Regions from separate parts of the Actinomadura luzonensis genome, predicted to be linked through region 1. Evidence: riboswitches for the same ligand, from Rfam matches in the RefSeq annotation. Region 1 holds a riboswitch; the other holds the start of a gene.
The links. A riboswitch is a leader RNA that binds a small molecule or an ion and turns the genes downstream of it on or off. The one in region 1 is predicted to bind cyclic di-AMP.

Region 1 (8,665 bases):
CCGGCCTCGCGGCGGCCGACATGCGGCAGGACCTCGACATCCTGTCGGCGGTCGGCGGCGCGCCCCGGGTGCGCAGGCTCGTGGTGGCCGCCCAGGCGGCCTGCGTCTCGGGCCTCGGGGCGCTGGTGGGGCTGGCCGGCGGGGTGCCGGTGGGGGTGGCGCTCACCTCCCCGTACGCCCGGTCGTACGTGACGGGCGGCGGGGTGCTGCTCTCGCACGGCGAGTCCCAGGTGCACGTCCCGTGGGTGTTCCTGGCGGTGGTCGTGGCCGGGCTGCCGCTGCTGGCGGCGCTGGTGACGGGGGCGGTCACGCGGACGCGCTGGGCTCCGGCGCGGCGGGCGGCCTGAGCCGGTACTTCAGCGTCACCAGCACCGACGCGAAGATGATCAGCGCGGGGATCGCGGTCTGCCCGACGAGGACCGCGGTGACCGCGCTGTCCGGCTGCCGGACCGGCGTGTCCGGCTGCGACTCGACGAAGCCGCTGAGCGACAGGAGGACGCCGAAGACCAGCGCGCCGAACGAGCTGACCGCGTTCTCGATGGCCGTCCACAGGCCGGTGAGCACGCCCGCGCGGCGCTTGCCGCTCTCGGCGGCGTCCACGGCGATGACGTCGGCCAGCATGGAGAACAGCAGCAGTTGCAGCCCGGCGTACCCGACGCCGACGACGAGGATCGTCGCGTGCGCCCACAACGAGCCGAACACCGGCGTCGCCATGGCCGCGGCGGTGCCCGTCCCGAACAGCGAGGCCGCCAGCACCATCGCCCCGCGCTTGTCGAAGCGCCTGGCCAGGCGCACCCACAGCGGCATGGTCAGCAGGATCGGCCCGACGAGCGCGGCGAACAGCGTCTGCGTGGCCTTGGGGTCGCCGATCGTGTACGTGGCGAAGTACGGCGCGGCGGCCAGCATCATGCTCGCGGCCAGCATCTGCGTGCAGGCCAGCACGGTCAGCCACAGGAACGGCCGGTTGCCCCTGATCGCGGCGAGCTGCTCGCGCCAGGTGCCCCGGTCGGCCTCGGGCGCGCCGGTCATGGGGGCGCGGGCGGTGCCGAGGAAGGAGCCGAGCATGGCGACCAGCAGGATGGCCGCGATGACCAGCGCCATCGTGCGGTAGCTGGCGAGCGTCCCCTCGGCGCCGTCGCTGGTGGCGAGGGCCGGGGCGAGCACGCCGCTGAGCGCGGTGGCCACGCCGACGAAGACCATCCGCCACTGGAGCAGCGACGTGCGCTCGTGGTAGTCGTGCGTCATCTCGCCGGGCATCGCCTTGTACGGCACCTCGAACAGCGCGTACGCGGTCGCCGTGGCGAGGAAGCAGACGGCGACGTAGGCGGCGGCGGGCGCCCCCGTCAGCGGCGGCCCGGCGAAGACCAGGAAGAACGCGACCGGCAGCGTGCAGGCCCCGGCCAGCAGCCACGGCCGGCGCGGCCCCCACCGCGACACCGTCCGGTCCGACCAGCGCCCGATCAGGGGGTTGATCACCAGGTCCCAGACCTTGGGCGCGGTGACCACCACCCCGGCGAGCCAGGCGGGCACGGCGAGGAGGTTCGTCATGTAGAACAGCAGCAGCAGCCCGGGTACGGCGTTGGCCGTGGCCGTGCAGAAGGAGCCGACGCCGTAGCCGAGGCGCACGCCCCTGGAGACCGTGGGCGTGTCCACCGCCGGTGCGATCATGCCCACATTAGAGCCGACCTCAGGGCTGCCGGGGAGACCCACTCGCGGTCCGGCGGCGGGCGGTGACGCTCCGCCGCCGGGCGTTCCCGTCGCCGTCAGTCGCTCACGTTCGCGCACACCACGTGCGCGCCGATCTCGATCATGCGGCGTTCGCTGCGCGCGTCGGCCACCCGGGCCATGAGGATGGGCGCGCCGCTCGCCGCGAACTGCGGCAGCCGGGCCCGCACCAGGCGGTGCAGGTCGCGCACGACGTCCTCGGCGGCCGACATGTGCACCTTGACGTGCAGCATGATGCCGGTGGCCCCGGACGCGGTGCTCGCCTCGGAGATCCAGACGTGGTGCACCAGCGGGAAGTCCATGAGCAGGTACGCGATCGCCTGCCGCAGCGCGGGCAGGATCGGGTGCGTGCACCTGCGGTAGCCGGGGTCCACCTGCTGCATCGGGCCCGACAGGTGGGGGCGCGGCGCGGGCACCCACGGGAAGGCCGGCGCCTGCGGGGCCGGCGGGGCGACCTGGGCCAGCGCGGCGCCCCGCGACACGGTGGCCATCGCGCCCGTGGCGTAGGCGGCCGGGGCCGCCCCCGACAGCACGGGCGTGGGGCCGGTCCTGGTCGTGGTGAGGAAGCGCTGGAGGTCGTCGATGGGCACGGCGGCGGCGGCGGGACCGGCCGCGTCGATCACGATCTCCCGCACGCCCGTGACGCGCTGGATGTCCAGGATGGTGTCGGCGTCACAGGCCGACAGGGAATGACCGCCGCGGTGCCGGGCGTACGTGGTGGGGCTGGTGTAGCCGAGCAACACGCGGTCGCCGGCCTGGGTCGTCCCGAGGACGACCGAGCGGTCTGGTCGCACCGCCACCAGGACGCCGGCGTCGGCGAGAGCGCCCAGCAGCCGGTGGGGCGTGCCATGCTGGGCGAGAACGTCGGCAAGCGCAGGATTCCCGATGCTCATATGACGAACCATAGGTAGTCGGCCACGGCTTATCAGGCTAATGGCGAATAAATCTCCCGATCAAGACGAAGATGGGCCCAGGATGGATGACTTTTCCCACCCCTGGGTACGGCCCACCTGTCTCATATGGTGGGTGTCTCGTGAAAGCGTTCACAAGCGCCGGTTAGACTCGGTGGGACCGCCGGGGGATCCGTGGACGTGTCCCCCTCGAAGACCCGCCGGAAGCCCCTAAGGATCCACCCGTGAACAAGCCCGTCGTACTGGTCGCAGAAGAGCTGTCCGAGGCCGGCCTCGCCGTGCTCGGCGCGGATTTCGAGGTCCGCCACACCGACGGCGCCGACCGTGCCCAGCTGCTGCCCGCCCTCGCCGACGTGGACGCGCTCATCGTGCGCTCCGCCACCCAGGTCGACGCCGAGGCCATCGCCGCGGCGCCGAGGCTCCGGGTGGTCGCCCGCGCGGGCGTCGGCCTGGACAACGTCGACGTCGAGGCCGCCACGAAGGCCGGGGTCATGGTCGTCAACGCGCCGACCTCCAACATCACCAGCGCCGCCGAGCAGACCATCGCCCTCATCCTGGCCAGCGCGCGCAACACCGCCCAGGCCCACGCCGCGCTGAAGAACGGGGAGTGGAAGCGGTCCAAGTACACCGGCGTCGAGCTGGACGAGAAGGTCGTCGGCATCCTCGGCTTCGGCAAGATCGGCCAGCTCGTGGCGCAGCGGCTCGCGCCGTTCGGCGTCGAGATCATCGCCTACGACCCCTACCTGCCGCCGGCCCGCGCCGCGCAGCTCGGCGTCAAGCTGGTGAGCCTCGACGAGGTCTTCAAGCAGGCCGACTTCATCACCGTGCACCTGCCGAAGACCAAGGAGACCCTCGGCCTCATCGGCGACGAGGCGCTGCACAAGGTCAAGCCGAGCGTGCGCATCGTCAACGTGGCCCGCGGCGGCATCGTGGACGAGGCCGCGCTCTACTCGGCCCTCAAGGAGGGCCGGGTCGCCGGGGCGGGCCTCGACGTGTTCGCCAAGGAGCCCTGCACCGACAGCCCGCTGTTCGAGCTGGACCAGGTCGTCGTCACCCCCCACCTCGGCGCCTCCACGCACGAGGCCCAGGAGAAGGCCGGCACCCAGGTCGCGCGCAGCGTGAAGCTGGCGCTCGCGGGCGAGTTCGTGCCCGACGCGGTCAACGTCCAGGGCGGCGCGGTGGCCGAGGACGTCAAGCCGGGCCTGCCGCTGGCGGAGAAGCTGGGCCGGGTGTTCACCGCCCTCGCCGGCGAGGTCGCCACCAAGCTCGACGTCGAGGTGCGCGGCGAGATCGCCTCCCAGGACGTGCGGGTCATCGAGCTGGCCGCGCTCAAGGGCGTCTTCGCCGACGTGATCGAGGAGCAGGTCACCTACGTCAACGCGCCGCTGCTGGCCAAGGACCGCGGCGTCGCCGTCGAGCTGGTCACCAGCTCCGAGAGCCCCGACTGGCGCAACGTCGTCACCGTGCGCGGCGTGCTGGCCGACGGCCGCCAGGTCTCGGTGTCGGGCACGCTGTCGGGCCCGCGCCAGATCACCAAGATCGTCGAGGTCAACGGCTACGAGATGGAGATCGAGCCGACGGCCCACCTCGCCTTCTTCACCTACGCCGACCGGCCCGGCATCGTCGGCGTGGTCGGCCGCCTGCTCGGCGAGCACGGCGTCAACATCGCCTCCATGCAGGTGGCCCGCGACACCAAGGGCGGCAGCGCGCTCATCGCGCTGACCGTCGACTCGGCGATCCCGGCCGACGTGATCGAGCAGATCGCCACCGAGATCGGCGCCGACAGCGGCCGCTCGGTGGACCTGGAGGACTGACCCCCTCCCGCCTGCGACAAGGCCGCCGCCCGGCTCGGGCGGCGGCCTTTTGTTGTCTCAGCATGCAAGATACTAGGACATCCAACGAGATTCCTCGGTTACCGTGGAAGGCACATGCGCCAGGTGCTCGTACTCATTACCTGCCGCGGCGAGGCCTGTTAGGGCAGGTCGACGACTCGCCGCGGTGAGCGGCATGCGTCGGCCGGTAAGTCCCATCGTCCCGGCCCGTGACCCGGGCCCGCGACGACAGGCCCCCGTTCGGATTCGCGACCGGGGTCCGACCTCACCCGTAGGAACGCGCCCGCGAAACGAGATGAGAACCATGTACGAGATGTATGCCTGGAACCGCGCCGAGGAGCACGAGGACGAGGCCGCCGAGGCCCTGCAGACCGCGCTGGACCGCCGCGACAACGGCGGCGCGCCGCAGAGCTCCGGCCGGTAGCCGAGGTCCGGGCGGCCCCCCAGGGGTACGAGGCCGCCCGGACGGTTCGGCGGAGATCCGGTTCAGAGGACCGAGGCCACCGGCATGGCCGGGGCGGGCGCCGCGCGCCGCTCGGCCCACTCCCGCACGCCCTTGGCGTCGGGACGCACGGCGCCGACGAAGGCGTCCCTGCGCCAGCTCGACAGCTTCTCCTCCTTGACGACGTCGCCGCTGTGCGGCGCGTGCACCATGTAACCGGGCCGGGAGATCATCCCGACGTGGCCGAGGCCGCTGAAGAAGACCAGGTCGCCGGGTCTGAGGTCGTTCCAGGCGATCTTCCGGCCGAACGCCGCGTACTGCTCGGCGGCCGTGCGGGGGAGGTCGATCCCCGCCTTCTCGTAGGCCCGGAGCATGAGCCCCGAGCAGTCGTACCCGCCTCTGCCGGTCCCGCCCCACAGGTACGGGACGCCCTGTTTGTCCAGGGCGAAGTCGAGGGCGACCTTCCAGGCGGGCCGGTAGCGCCGGTCCTGGATGCTCTTCAGCTCGGGGCCGGTGAGAGTGGTGGTGAGGGCGGCCTGGTCGAGCGCGTCCTCGGGGGTGGTGGTGGATGCCTGGGCGGGGGAGGCGAGCACGGTGAGGCCGGCTGCGCCCGCCGCCACGAACATGGCGATGCGGAACAGGGGACTGTCCTTCCATACGGCCGACCGGGTTAGCTGACGGGCTCGGGCCTGGAAGCAGCCCTACGGCGCGGTGCCGATTCGCCCCTGGGGGGAGAGTGGGTCCCCGGCTCCACGCGAACCGCCGCGTGGATTAGGCAGGTCAGGGACTCTAACGAAACGGTCAAAAGACCGCAAACCCCGTAAACCGGACTTTACGGAAATAGTCCGATGAATGAGATGCGGTGTTCGGCAGGCGAGACGACCCGGTAAGGTACCGGCATGGAGTCGCGTAACATCCGCCTGGCCGTCATCCCCGGCGACGGCATCGGCGCCGAGGTCGTCACCGAAGGGCTCAAGGTCCTGGAGGCCGTGGGCACGAAGATCGAGTCCACGCACTACGACCTGGGCGCGGCCCGCTACCACCGCACCGGCGAGACGCTGCCCGACTCGGTGATGGAGGAGCTGCGCGGCTACGACGCGATCCTGCTCGGCGCGGTGGGCGACCCCAGCGTGCCGCCCGGCGTCCTGGAGCGCGACCTGCTGCTGCGCCTGCGCTTCGCCTTCGACCACTACGTCAACCTGCGCCCGGTCAAGCTCTTCCCCGGGGTCTCGACCCCGCTCGCCGGAGCCGGGCCCGACGACATCGACATGATCGTGGTCCGCGAGGGCACCGAGGGCCTCTACGCCGGCACCGGCGGCGCGATGCGGCGCGGCACGCCGCACGAGATCGCCACCCAGGAGTCGCTCAACACCGCCTACGGCGTCGAGCGCGTCGTCCGCTACGCCTTCGACAAGGCCCAGGGCCGCCCGCGCAAGAAGCTGACGCTGGTCCACAAGACCAACGTGCTCACCTTCGCCGGCGACCTGTGGCAGCGCACCGTCGACCGGGTGGCCGCCGAGTACCCCGAGGTCACCACCGACTACTGCCACATCGACGCGGCGTCGATGTTCTTCGTCTCGCAGCCGGAGCGCTTCGACGTCGTCGTCACCGACAACCTGTTCGGCGACATCATCACCGACCTCGGCGCGGCCATCGCGGGCGGCATCGGGCTGGCCGCCAGCGGCAACGTCAACCCCGAGCGCAGCGCGCCCAGCATGTTCGAGCCGGTGCACGGCAGCGCCCCCGACATCGCGGGCCAGGGCAAGGCCGACCCGACCGCCACCATCCTGTCGGTCGCCATGCTCCTCGACCACCTGGGCCTCGCCGCCGAGGCGGCCAAGGTCGAGCAGGCGGTCGCCGCCGACCTCGCCGAGCGGGCGGCGGGCGGCGCGGGGCGCAGCACGTCCCAGATCGGTGACGACATCACCGCGCGAGTATCCGGCTAGGGCCGCCTAGCTCCCGTACGCGCCTGGCGGTCCGGACTGGACTGCCAGGCGCTTTTTGCTGTCCAAACGGTCGAACCACCCCATTGGCCGCTTGTCATCCCATATGGCGAGACAATAGGAAGTACGAGCTGCCTCCGGGCAGTGCTGCCGCACCATCACGGGACCGCGGAGCCCGCGGCGTCCGCAGGCTCCGGGGCTCCGGTAGATTTTCGCGAAATCGCAGAGAAAAGGACCGTCGTCATGACCATCGCTCAGAAGCTCAGCTTCGACGTGCAGCTATCCGACCACGCTCGCACCGCGGCCGAGCGGGAGCAGGTACTGGCGAACCCCGGGTTCGGGCAATCCTTCACCGATCACATGATCACCGTCGACTACACCGAGGGCCGCGGCTGGCACGACGCCCGGCTCGTGCCGTACGGGCCGCTCTCGCTCGACCCGGCCACCGCGGTCTTCCACTACGCCCAGGAGCTGTTCGAGGGGCTGAAGGCGTACCGGCAGATCAACGGCTCGATCGTGATGTTCCGCCCCTACGCCAACGCGGCCCGCTTCAACCGCTCGGCCGCCCGCATGGCGATGCCCGAGCTGCCCGAGGAGACGTTCGTCGAGTCGCTCGAACTGCTCGTCAGGACCGACGAGGAGTGGGTGCCCACGACCGAGGGGCACAGCCTCTACCTGCGCCCCTTCATGATCGCCACGCAGGCGGGGCTGGGCGTCAACTACCCGTCCAAGAGCTACAAGTACATGGTCATCGCCTCGCCGGCGGCGTCGTACTTCACCGGCGGCATCAAGCCCGTCTCGGTGTGGCTGTCCACCGAGTACACCCGGGCCGCGCCCGGCGGCACCGGCTTCGCCAAGTGCGGCGGCAACTACGCCGCGGCCTTCGTCGCCCAGCGCCAGGCCGTCGAGAACGGCTGCGACCAGGTGGTGTGGCTGGACGCCCAGGCCCACGAGTACGTCGAGGAGATGGGCGGGATGAACCTGTTCTTCGTCTTCGGCAACAAGCTCGTCACCCCCGCGCTGACCGGCACCCTGCTGCCCGGCATCACCCGCGAGTCGATCCTCGAGCTGGCCGCCGGCCTCGGCCTGGAGACCGAGGAGCGGCTCGTCTCGGTCGAGGAGTGGCAGTCGGCGTGCGAGTCGGGCGAGCTGACCGAGGTCTTCGCCTGCGGCACGGCGGCCGTGGTGACCCCGGTCGGCTCCGTCAAGGGCGCCAACCGGGCCTGGACGGTCGCCGACGGCACGCCCGGCCCGGTGACGATGCGGGTGCGCGAGGAGCTGGTCGGCATCCAGTACGGCGCCCGCCCCGACGCGCACGGCTGGGTCCACAAGATCGCCTGAACCCGCGGACCCGGCCGCCCGCTCAGTGCTTGGTGATCAGCGTCATGCCGTCGGCCACCGGCAGCAGCAGCACGCTCACCCGCGGGTCCTCGATCACCAGGTCGTTGAACTGGCGGATCTCCACGGTGGTCGGCTCGTCGTGCGACGGGTCGGCCACGTGCCCCCGGCGCAGCGTGTTGTCGGCGATCAGCAGGCCGCCGGGGCGCATGCGGGAGATCAGCAGCTCGTAGTAGCCCGGGTAGTTGCCCTTGTCGGCGTCGAGGAAGGCCAGGTCGATGGTCTGGTCGAAGGCGGCGAGGGTGTCCAGGGCCGGGCCGAGGGTGAGCGTCACCCGGTCCTCGACGCCGGCCTCGGCCCAGTAGCGGCGGGCCATCGACGTCCACTTGTCGCTGACGTCGAAGCAGTGCAGCCGGCCGCCCCGCAGCCCCCGCGCGATGCAGATCGACGAGTAGCCGGTGAACGTGCCCACCT
Region 2 (8,665 bases), 2.9 Mb from region 1:
GACGCTGCGGGTCGTCGCCGAGCACGCCGACGTCTGGAACGCGATCGGCCCGCCGGTCAACCCGGTCGAGCACCTGGTGCGGCGCGCCGCCGTGCTGGACGAGCTGTGCGCGGAGATCGGCCGGGACCCGGCCGGGATCACCCGCTCGGTGCAGCTGCCCGTCTCCTACGACGATCCGGCCTCGGCCCGGGAGTCCCTGCGGCGGCTGCGGGAGGCCGGGTTCTCGCACTTCGTGCTCAACCTGCCGTCGCCGTACCCGCCGGGGGCGGCGAGCTGGGCGGCGGAGGAGCTGATCGGCCCGGTGCGCGGCTGAGCGCTCACCCGGTCACCGGTCAGCCGGTCACCCGGTCCAGGAAGGAGCGCAGGTTGGCCTGGGTGCGGGCGAGCTTGTCGGCCAGGGTGAGCGACTCCTCCACGACGCCGGCGCCCGCGGACTCCTTGCGTCCGCGCAGGTAGAGCGAGCAGGCGAGGTCGGCGCACAGGTACTGGCCGACGGAGTTGCCCTGGCGGCCGGACTCGCCGGTGCGGCGGGCGGTCATCAGCGCGACGCCGCCGCCGGTGTGCGTGGTCAGGCACAGCGAGCACATGCTGCGCGAGGTGAACGCGCGCGAGCCGCCGGAGGTGACGCGGAGCGCGACGCCGGTCAGCCGGGCGTCGCGCTCGGCGACCAGGTAGGCGCGCTCGGGTGCGCCGGGATCCCGCCAGCCGAGGAAGTCGAGGTCGTCCCAGGGCAGGTCGTGGAGGTCCTTGGGGATGCCGGCGCGGCCGGCCTCGCCCTTGGAGCAGTTGACGAACGACGTGCGGATGTCGCGTTCGGTCAGAGGTCTCATGAGCGGCGAGGCTAGTTTCCTTAATGCTATTATGCAAATCCTTAAAGGCTTTAAGTTGTGGGGGCGCGGGTGGCACGGGCGGGACTGACCGCGGAACGGCTGACGCTGGCGGCGGCCGAGCTGGCCGACGAGATCGGCTTCCACAACCTGACCGTCTCGGCGCTGGCCCGCCGGTTCGGCGTCCAGCCCGCCGCGCTGTACGCGCACGTCAAGGACGCCCACGACCTGCGGGTGCGGGTGGCGGTGCTGGGTCTGGCCGAGCTGGCCGAGCGGGCCGCCGCCGCGCTGGCCGGCCGGGCGGGCAAGGACGCGCTGGTCGCCTTCGCCGACGCCTACCGCGGCTACGCCAAGGAGCATCCGGGCCGGTACGCCGCCGCCCAGCTGCCGCTGGACGACGCGACCGCCTACGCCAGCGCGGCCCGCCGGCACGCGGAGATGACCCGGGCCATCCTGCGCGGCTACGACCTGCCGGAGCCGGCCCAGACCGACGCCGTGCGCATGCTGCACAGCACCTTCCACGGCTTCGTCAGCCTGGAGACGCAGGGCGGCTTCAGCCGCACGGCGCGCGCGGCGGACCTGTCCTGGGCCCGCACGCTCGACGCGCTGGACGCCGTCCTGCGCGACTGGCCCCCGGAATGACCCGTACGGGCCTGATCTGACCTGATCTGGCCTGATCTGGCCCGGCGGGCTCAGGCGGCGTAGTTCGGGTAGCCGTACCCGACGACCTGCGAGGCCGGCCGGACGCGCTCCTCGACCTTGCCGTTGCCGGTGTTGCCCTCGATCGTGGAGATCGTGCCGTCGCCGTTGTCCTTGACGACGAACCCGACGTGGTTGATGGCGCTCAGGCTCTTGCTGCCGCTCCAGGAGAAGAACACCACGGCGCCGGGCTTCGGCTCGGTGCCCCAGCGCTGGTTGGCGGCGAACCACTTGGCGTGGGCGACGGTGTAGGCGTCCCAGCCGACCTGGGTGCGGGCGCCGCTCTCCTCGCCGACCCAGGAGACGAACATCGAGCACCAGGGGGCGTTGAGGTAGGCGGCGCGGCTGCCGCCGTCGCGCAGCACGGTCTCGCCGGCGCGGGCGGAGCCGGCGTACCACTGCTGGAACTTGGTGCCGCCGCCGCTGGCGTTCTCGGACGTGCCGACCTGGGCCCTGGCCAGGTCCAGGACCTGCTGGGCGGTGACGTTGACGCGGGCGTCGCGGTTGCTGACGGCGGGCGCGGCCGCGTTCTGCCTGGCGCTGTCGGCCTGCGCGTCGACGGCGGCGGTGGCGCCGAAGGCGGAGGCGGCGAGCGTCGCGCCCAGCGCGAGCTTGGCGGCGTCGAGCTTGCGGGCACGGATGAGACGGCTGATGGCCATGAGGGAGTTGCTCCTTTGTGCTTCCATGCCGCTTACCGGGTTAGCTGACGGGTTCGGGCATTGGAAGCTGCCCTACGGCGCGGCTGAGCGCCGATTCACCCCGATGAGATTGGGTCCCCGGTTCCGCGCGACGGCGGATTCAGCGGCCGCGGGCATTCGTCGCCCGGCGGTGGGAGGGTGTCGAACATGGCGTCGTCTCCGCGACGCTCACGGAACTGTACAACACGCCTCTGACCTGCGTCATTCCCGCGTCATGAAATCCCCATGAGGCCGGGCGGAGGTCACGTGCGGACATGCCGCGGTCACGGGCGGGTCCTGCCCGCCTTCCCGCGTCATGAGACCCACGCGAGGGCGGGCGGAGGTCACGTGCGGGCATGCCGCGGTCAGGGGCGGGCTTTGCCCGCCAGGATGTGGAAGGAGGAGGCGGTGCGGGCGGCGAGGCCGAGGTGGGCGGCGCGGGCGTGCGGGTTCATGCGGTGGGGCGGGCCGTGGTCGTGGTGGGCGGGGTGCCAGGCGATGGCGACGGCGGTGTTGTTGATCCAGGAGCTCATCGCCTTGTCGTACGGGGGAGTGAAGTCGTAGCAGCCGGTGGCGCGGCCGCCAGGGTCGTGGGCGAGGATCATCCAGCCGGGGGAGCGGCGGTTGAAGTCGTCGTACTGGTAGAAGCAGGCCCACGACGAGGGGCAGGCGGCGGGGCCGGAGACGCGGCGGGCGACGTACCAGGGGGCGGCTCCGGGCAGCGGGTCGGCGGCGACGGTGAGCCCGTCGGCGGCGGCGACCACGGGCGGCACGAGCGCCGGGCGCGGCAGGTCGTGCAGCACGATCACGGCGGCGGTGGCCGTGGCGGCGGCGAGCGCGGCGGCGGCCTGGCCCAGCCGCCGCCAGGGCCGGGCGGCCCGCCGGGGAGCGGGGGCGTGCTCACCGGCGGCCCGCTGCCGCATGCGTTCCCAGGCGCGCCAGCCGAGCGGCCAGTACGGCACGACGGGCCCGTACCGCCAGACCCGGTCCTCCAGCGCCCGCACCAGGAACCGGAACGCGACCGGGTCGGCGGGCACCTCCGTGCCCGACAGCCAGGCCGACAACGTGGCGAGCGTCAGCCTGACGGGGGGCCGCTGCCGCCGGGCGAGGTCGGCCAGCAGCCGGCAGGACGGCCGCCCGGCCGCCTGGTGCAGCCGCCGCAGCTCGCGCGACAGATGGCTGCCCGCTTCCCCCACGACGCCTCCCCTGCGTAATCATCCGGTGACGTGAGGTGACGATATACCCGCGCTGACCTGAGCGGACGCCGTTCCGCCGCACCCCGCGACACTCCCGCCCGCCCGGCTCTTGCCCTTCGCTGCACAACAGTGCAGTCTGTTGTTTAGGTGAGCAGCACACTGCACGAACGAACAAGGGAGCATGGATGGCCGCCGCCGCACCGGACCCCGAAGACCTCACCGCCCGGGCCCGCATCAGGGACGCGGCGGTCAGGCTGTTCGGCGAGCTCGGCTTCGAGCGCACCACGTTCCGGGCGGTCGCCGCGATCGCGGGCGTGGCGCCGTCGCTGGTCCGCCACCACTTCGGGTCCAAGCAGGGGCTGCGCCAGGCGTGCGACGAGCAGCTGATCAGGATGCTGCGGCGGCTCGACGCCCGGGTCGAGGCCGACGGCATGCGGGCGGCCCCCGACGTGCGGCCCTCGGCGCTGGGCCCCTACCAGCGCTACCTCGGCCGGGCGCTGAGCGAGGGCGCGGCCGGGGCGCTGTTCGACGAGTTCGTCCGCATCCACGAGCGGTGGCTGGCGCAGGCCGACGCCGCCCGGCCCGACGAGCCGCAGGCCGACCTGCGCGCCCGCGCCGCGGTGCGGACCGCGATGACGCTGTCGATCGCGGTCCTGCACGAGCACGTCGCCCGCAGCATGGACGCCGACCTCACCACCCCCGAGGGCGAGGCCCGGCTGCTGCGGGCGCTGCTGGAGGTCCACTCCCATCCGCTGGTCACCCCGCGCGAGGCCGCCGCGGCCCGCGAGGCCCTCCACCGAGGAGAGACGCCATGAACAAGATCGACACCGCTTTACACGGCATCAGGAACAGCGCCTTCATCACCCTCTACGGCCGCTGGCGCGACAGCCTCGACCCGCACCCCATCCTGGGCGACCCCTGGGCGGCCCGCCTCGTCGACCGGCTGGACTTCGACTTCTCCCAGTTCACCCAGCTCAACTACGCCCGCTTCACCCTGGCCGCCCGCACCCGCCTGCTCGACGACTGGACCCGCGCCTTCGTCGCCCGCCACCCCGACGCCGTGGTGCTGGACGTCGGCAGCGGCTTCGACAGCCGCGTCTTCCGCGTCGACCCGCCGGCCGGCTGCCTGTGGTACGACGTCGACTTCCCCGACGTGGTCGCGCTCCGCGACCGGCTCTACCCGGAGCGGCCCGGCCGCACCAGCATCGGCGCGGCGCTGGCCGACCCGGACTGGCTGGAGCGCGTCCCCGCCGGCCGGCCGGTGCTCGTCGTGGCCGACAGCGTCCTGATGTTCCTGCCGGAGCAGGAGGTGCGCACGTTCCTGCGCCGGGTCGTGGACCGCTTCCCCGGCGGGGAGGTGCTGTTCACCGCGTACTCGTCGCTGGCCAAGAAGTGGGAGAGCAGGAAGGGCAGCGGCCCGTTCTTCCCGCAGAACGACATCACCGTCCGCTGGACCTACGACGGCCCCGCCGACCTGGCCCGCATCGACGAGCGCCTGCACCTGGTGGAGCGGCGCAGCCAGACCGAGCTGCGGCTGCACCGCGGCGCGCCGCTGTACGACAAGCTGTTGTGCGCCTTCGTCAACCTGTACCCCAAGGCGCACTACGCGGGGGTGACGATGCGTTACCGGTTCGGGGAGGCCGCGCTCAGCCCCAGGTGAGCGGGTCGAGGTGCAGGTAGAAACGCAGCCGGCCGGGGTCGAGGGTGATGCCGTAGCGGGCGGCGAACGCCTCGTCGGCGCGGCGCGCCTGCTCCTGGCCGGTCCAGGTCTCCCTGGCGTTGGTCAGCAGCAGCGCGAGGTCGGCGTACGGGTCGGCGCGGCCGAGCCGGCCGAGGTCGACGAAGCCCGACACGCGCAGCGTGCGCGGGTCGACGATGATGTTGGGCAGGCACAGGTCGCCGTGGCAGACGACGGCCTGCTCGGCCTCCTGCCGCCGGCGGCGGCCGAACTCGGGCCGCAGCCGGGCCAGGAGCCGCGCGGGCGGCACGTCGCGCTGCTCCTCGGGCAGGAAGTCGGGGTTGACCGCGCCGCGCGCGACGACGTCGGCGGCCTCCGCGGCCATGACGTCGAGGCCGCGCTCGAACGGGCAGGCCCGCGCGGGCAGGTCGTGCAGGGCGCGCACGGCACCGGCGATGGCCTCCCACGCCTGCCACAGCCGCCCGGCGGGCAGCCGGTCGGCGGGGACGCCCGCGACGGCGCTGGTCACCAGGCAGGCCCCGGCGCCGGCGGTGACGTGCCAGCCGAGCACCCGCGGCCCGGGCACGCCCTGCCCGGCGAGCCAGGCGACGCGGTCGCGCTCGCCCGCCAGCTCGCCCTCCCGGCCGCCGGGGACGCACTTGGCGTAGCGGGAGCCGTCGCCGGAGCGGAACACCCCGGCCCCTGACTCGCCGCCGCCGACCGGCGTCCAGTCCTCGCCCGCGGGCAGCAGGGCACGGCAGGCGGTCACCGGATGATCATACCCGGGCCGGCCGCACCCGCAGGACCGCGCAGGACCGCGCAGGACCGCGCCTGACCGCGCCTGACCGGGGCGAAGGCGGGTAGCGGGAAGATCATGGGGGAACTGGCCATCGCGGTGATCGGGGTCGGGCCGCGAGGCCTTTCGGTGCTGGAACGGCTGCTGACGCGGCTGGCCCGCCGGCCGCCCGCCGGCCGGGTGACGATCTGGGCGTTCGATGCCGTCGGGCACGGCGGCGGCCGGGTCTGGCGCACCGGCCAGCCGCAGTGGCTGTCGGCCAACACCACGGCGGGTGAGAGCACGCTGTGCTCGCCGGACGGGATCCTGCCCGCCGCCCGGTTCGCCACGATGGCGCGCTGGTCGGGGCTGGAGCCGGGCGCCTACCCGGCGCGCCGCCACTACGGCACCTACCTGAGCGAGGTGTTCGAGGCGTTGTGCGCGGCCGCGCCGCCGGGGGTGCGGGTGCGCAAGGTCACGGCCGAGGTCACCCGGCTGCGGCGCACGGCCGCCAGGCTGCGGCTGGTCGCGGGCGGGCGGGCGTACCGGGTGGACAAGGCGGTGCTGGCCACCGGGCACGGCAGTGTGGAGCCCGACGAGCGGCAGCTCGCGCTGCTGCGGCACGCCGAGGAGCACCGCCTGCGCTACGTCCCGCCCGGGCTGGCGGCCGAGATGCCGCTCGAGGAGCTGCCGCCGCGCGCGGAGGTGGCGGTGCGCGGGTTCGGGCTGACGTTCTACGACGTGCTGCGGGCGGTGACGCTGGGCCGCGGCGGCCGGTTCGAGCCGGGCCCGGCCGGGCTGCGGTACGTGCCGAGCGGCGACGAGCCGCGCCTGCTGCCGCTCTCGCGCGGCGGCGTGCCGTTCCTGGCCCGGCCCGACGTGCCGGACTTCCCCGCCCCGCCGGTGCGGCTGCGCGTGGTCACCGAGGAGCGCCTGCGGGCGCTGCGCGCGGACGCGCTGGCCGCCACCGGCACGCCTCAGCTCGACTTCGCCCGCCACGTCGAGCCGCTGATCCAGCGCGAGGCCGACCTGGCCTGCCCGGACGGGGCCGCGCGGCCGCTGTCCGGTTTGGCCCGCCCCTTCCGCGGCCGCCGCTTCGCCTGCCCAGGCGGCTACCGCGACCGGCTGGCCCGGCTGCTGCGCGAGGACGCCCGGCGGGCGCGCGGCGGCTGCCCGGACGGCACGGTCAAGGCCGCCACCGAGATGCTGCGCGTCATCCGGCCGCTGCTGCCGCAGGTCGTGGACTTCGGCGGCCTGCTGCCGGGCTCGCACCGCGACTTCCTGGACCGGTTCGTGCCGGAGAGCTTCGTGCTGTCGGCGGGCCCGCCGGCCGAGCACGTCGAACAGCTCGCGGCGCTGCTGGAGGCCGGCATCGTGCGGCCGGTCGGCCCGGCGGCGGTGGCCGCGCCCGGGCCGGGCGGGTTCGTGGTGCACTCGCCGCAGGTCGCCGGCTCGCGGCGGGTCACCACGGCCCTGCTGGAGGCCCGTTCCCCGGCCCGGGACCTGGCCAGGGACGCCTCGCCGCTGGTCCGGCAGCTCCTCGCGGACGGCATGATCAGCGAGTTCGTCAACGTGGACCCGGCGTCCGGGGAGCGGTTCCACGCCGGCGGGCTGGCGGTGACGCGGGCTCCGTACCGGGTGCTGGACGCGCTCGGCCGGCCCGACCCCGACATCCACGCCCTCGGCGTGGCCACCAACCACACACGCTGGTTCACCGAGGTCGGGACGGCCCGGCCCGGCCAGGACAGCCCGTTCTCCGGCGACGCCGACGCGGTGGCCGCCGCCCTGCTGGCGGGCGGCGTTTGAGCGGTGACGCCCCGGGCAGCGGGTAGCCGGGTATGTCATGGGGATCACCAGGGGGTGAAGTGCCGGCGTTCGAGCTCCGCGAGCCTCGCGCTCGGGTCCGTTCTCGCGAGGGGAGGGCGTGATGCGCCTGCCGCCCGCGCGCGGCCCCATCACGGCCGAGCTGTTCGCTCACCTGGCCGGGCCGGCCGGTGAGCTGGATCCGCCGCTGGTGACGCCGCCCTGCACCCGGGCGCTGGAGGACGGCGACCTGCAGCTGGCGCTGTTCGCCTGCTACGAGCTGCACTACCGCGGTTTCGACGACGTCGACGACCGCTGGGAGTGGCAGCCGTCGCTGCTGGGCTTCCGCCGCGAGCTCGAACGCTGCCTGGAGGCCGCCCTGGCGCACGCCGTCCCGCGGCCGGCGCCGGTGCCGCCGCACCAGGTGCGGCGGGCGCTGAAGGAGCTCGTCGCCGACGACGAGCAGCGCGGCCCCGGCCTGTCGGCGTACCTGCAGCGCGAGGCCGACCTGGCCCGGTTCCGGGAGTTCGTCGCGCACCGCTCCATCTACCACCTCAAGGAGGCCGACCCGCACACCTGGGGCATCCCGCGCCTGCACGGCGGCCCCAAGGCGGCGCTGGTGGAGATCCAGTCCGACGAGTACGGCGGCGGCCGCGCCGAGCGCATCCACGCCGAGCTGTTCCGCACCACCATGACGGGCCTGGGGCTGGACGCCTCCTACGGCGCCTACCTGGGCCGGGTGCCGGGCGTGACGCTGGCGGTGTCGAACGTCATGTCGCTGTTCGGGCTGCACCGCCGGCTGCGGGGGGCGCTGGCCGGGCACCTGGCGGCGCTGGAGATGACCTCGTCGCTGCCGAACCGGCGCTACGCCACGGCGCTGCGCCGCCTGGGCGGCGACGCCGACACCGCGCGCTTCTACGACGAGCACGTCCAGGCCGACGCGGTGCACGAGCAGGTCGCCGCGCACGACCTGTGCACGGGGCTGGCGCTGCAGGAGCCGGCGCTGACCC

Region 2: another riboswitch for cyclic di-AMP. It lies ahead of MF672_RS16975 (CHAP domain-containing protein); the one in region 1 lies ahead of MF672_RS02925 (C40 family peptidase).

Annotation. Positions count from the first base shown of each region.
Region 1 covers NZ_JAKRKC020000001.1:607,461-616,125, reverse strand. The annotation lists gene MF672_RS02945 (ABC transporter permease) at 1-347, shown strand, start outside; gene MF672_RS02940 (MFS transporter) at 307-1,668, opposite strand; gene MF672_RS02935 (hypothetical protein) at 1,764-2,618, opposite strand; gene serA (phosphoglycerate dehydrogenase) at 2,861-4,450, shown strand; gene MF672_RS02925 (C40 family peptidase) at 4,955-5,530, opposite strand; cyclic di-AMP (ydaO/yuaA leader) riboswitch at 5,555-5,698, opposite strand; gene MF672_RS02920 (3-isopropylmalate dehydrogenase) at 5,810-6,856, shown strand; gene MF672_RS02915 (branched-chain amino acid aminotransferase) at 7,097-8,194, shown strand; gene MF672_RS02910 (O-methyltransferase) at 8,217-8,665, opposite strand, start outside.
Region 2 covers NZ_JAKRKC020000001.1:3,466,272-3,474,936, forward strand. The annotation lists gene MF672_RS16960 (LLM class flavin-dependent oxidoreductase) at 1-313, shown strand, start outside; gene MF672_RS16965 (FBP domain-containing protein) at 333-830, opposite strand; gene MF672_RS16970 (TetR/AcrR family transcriptional regulator) at 900-1,469, shown strand; gene MF672_RS16975 (CHAP domain-containing protein) at 1,520-2,185, opposite strand; cyclic di-AMP (ydaO/yuaA leader) riboswitch at 2,201-2,340, opposite strand; gene MF672_RS16980 (hypothetical protein) at 2,569-3,399, opposite strand; gene MF672_RS51390 (TetR/AcrR family transcriptional regulator) at 3,585-4,214, shown strand; gene MF672_RS16990 (class I SAM-dependent methyltransferase) at 4,211-5,059, shown strand; gene MF672_RS16995 (APH(3'') family aminoglycoside O-phosphotransferase) at 5,046-5,846, opposite strand; gene MF672_RS17000 (FAD/NAD(P)-binding protein) at 5,952-7,658, shown strand; gene MF672_RS17005 (iron-containing redox enzyme family protein) at 7,780-8,665, shown strand, end outside.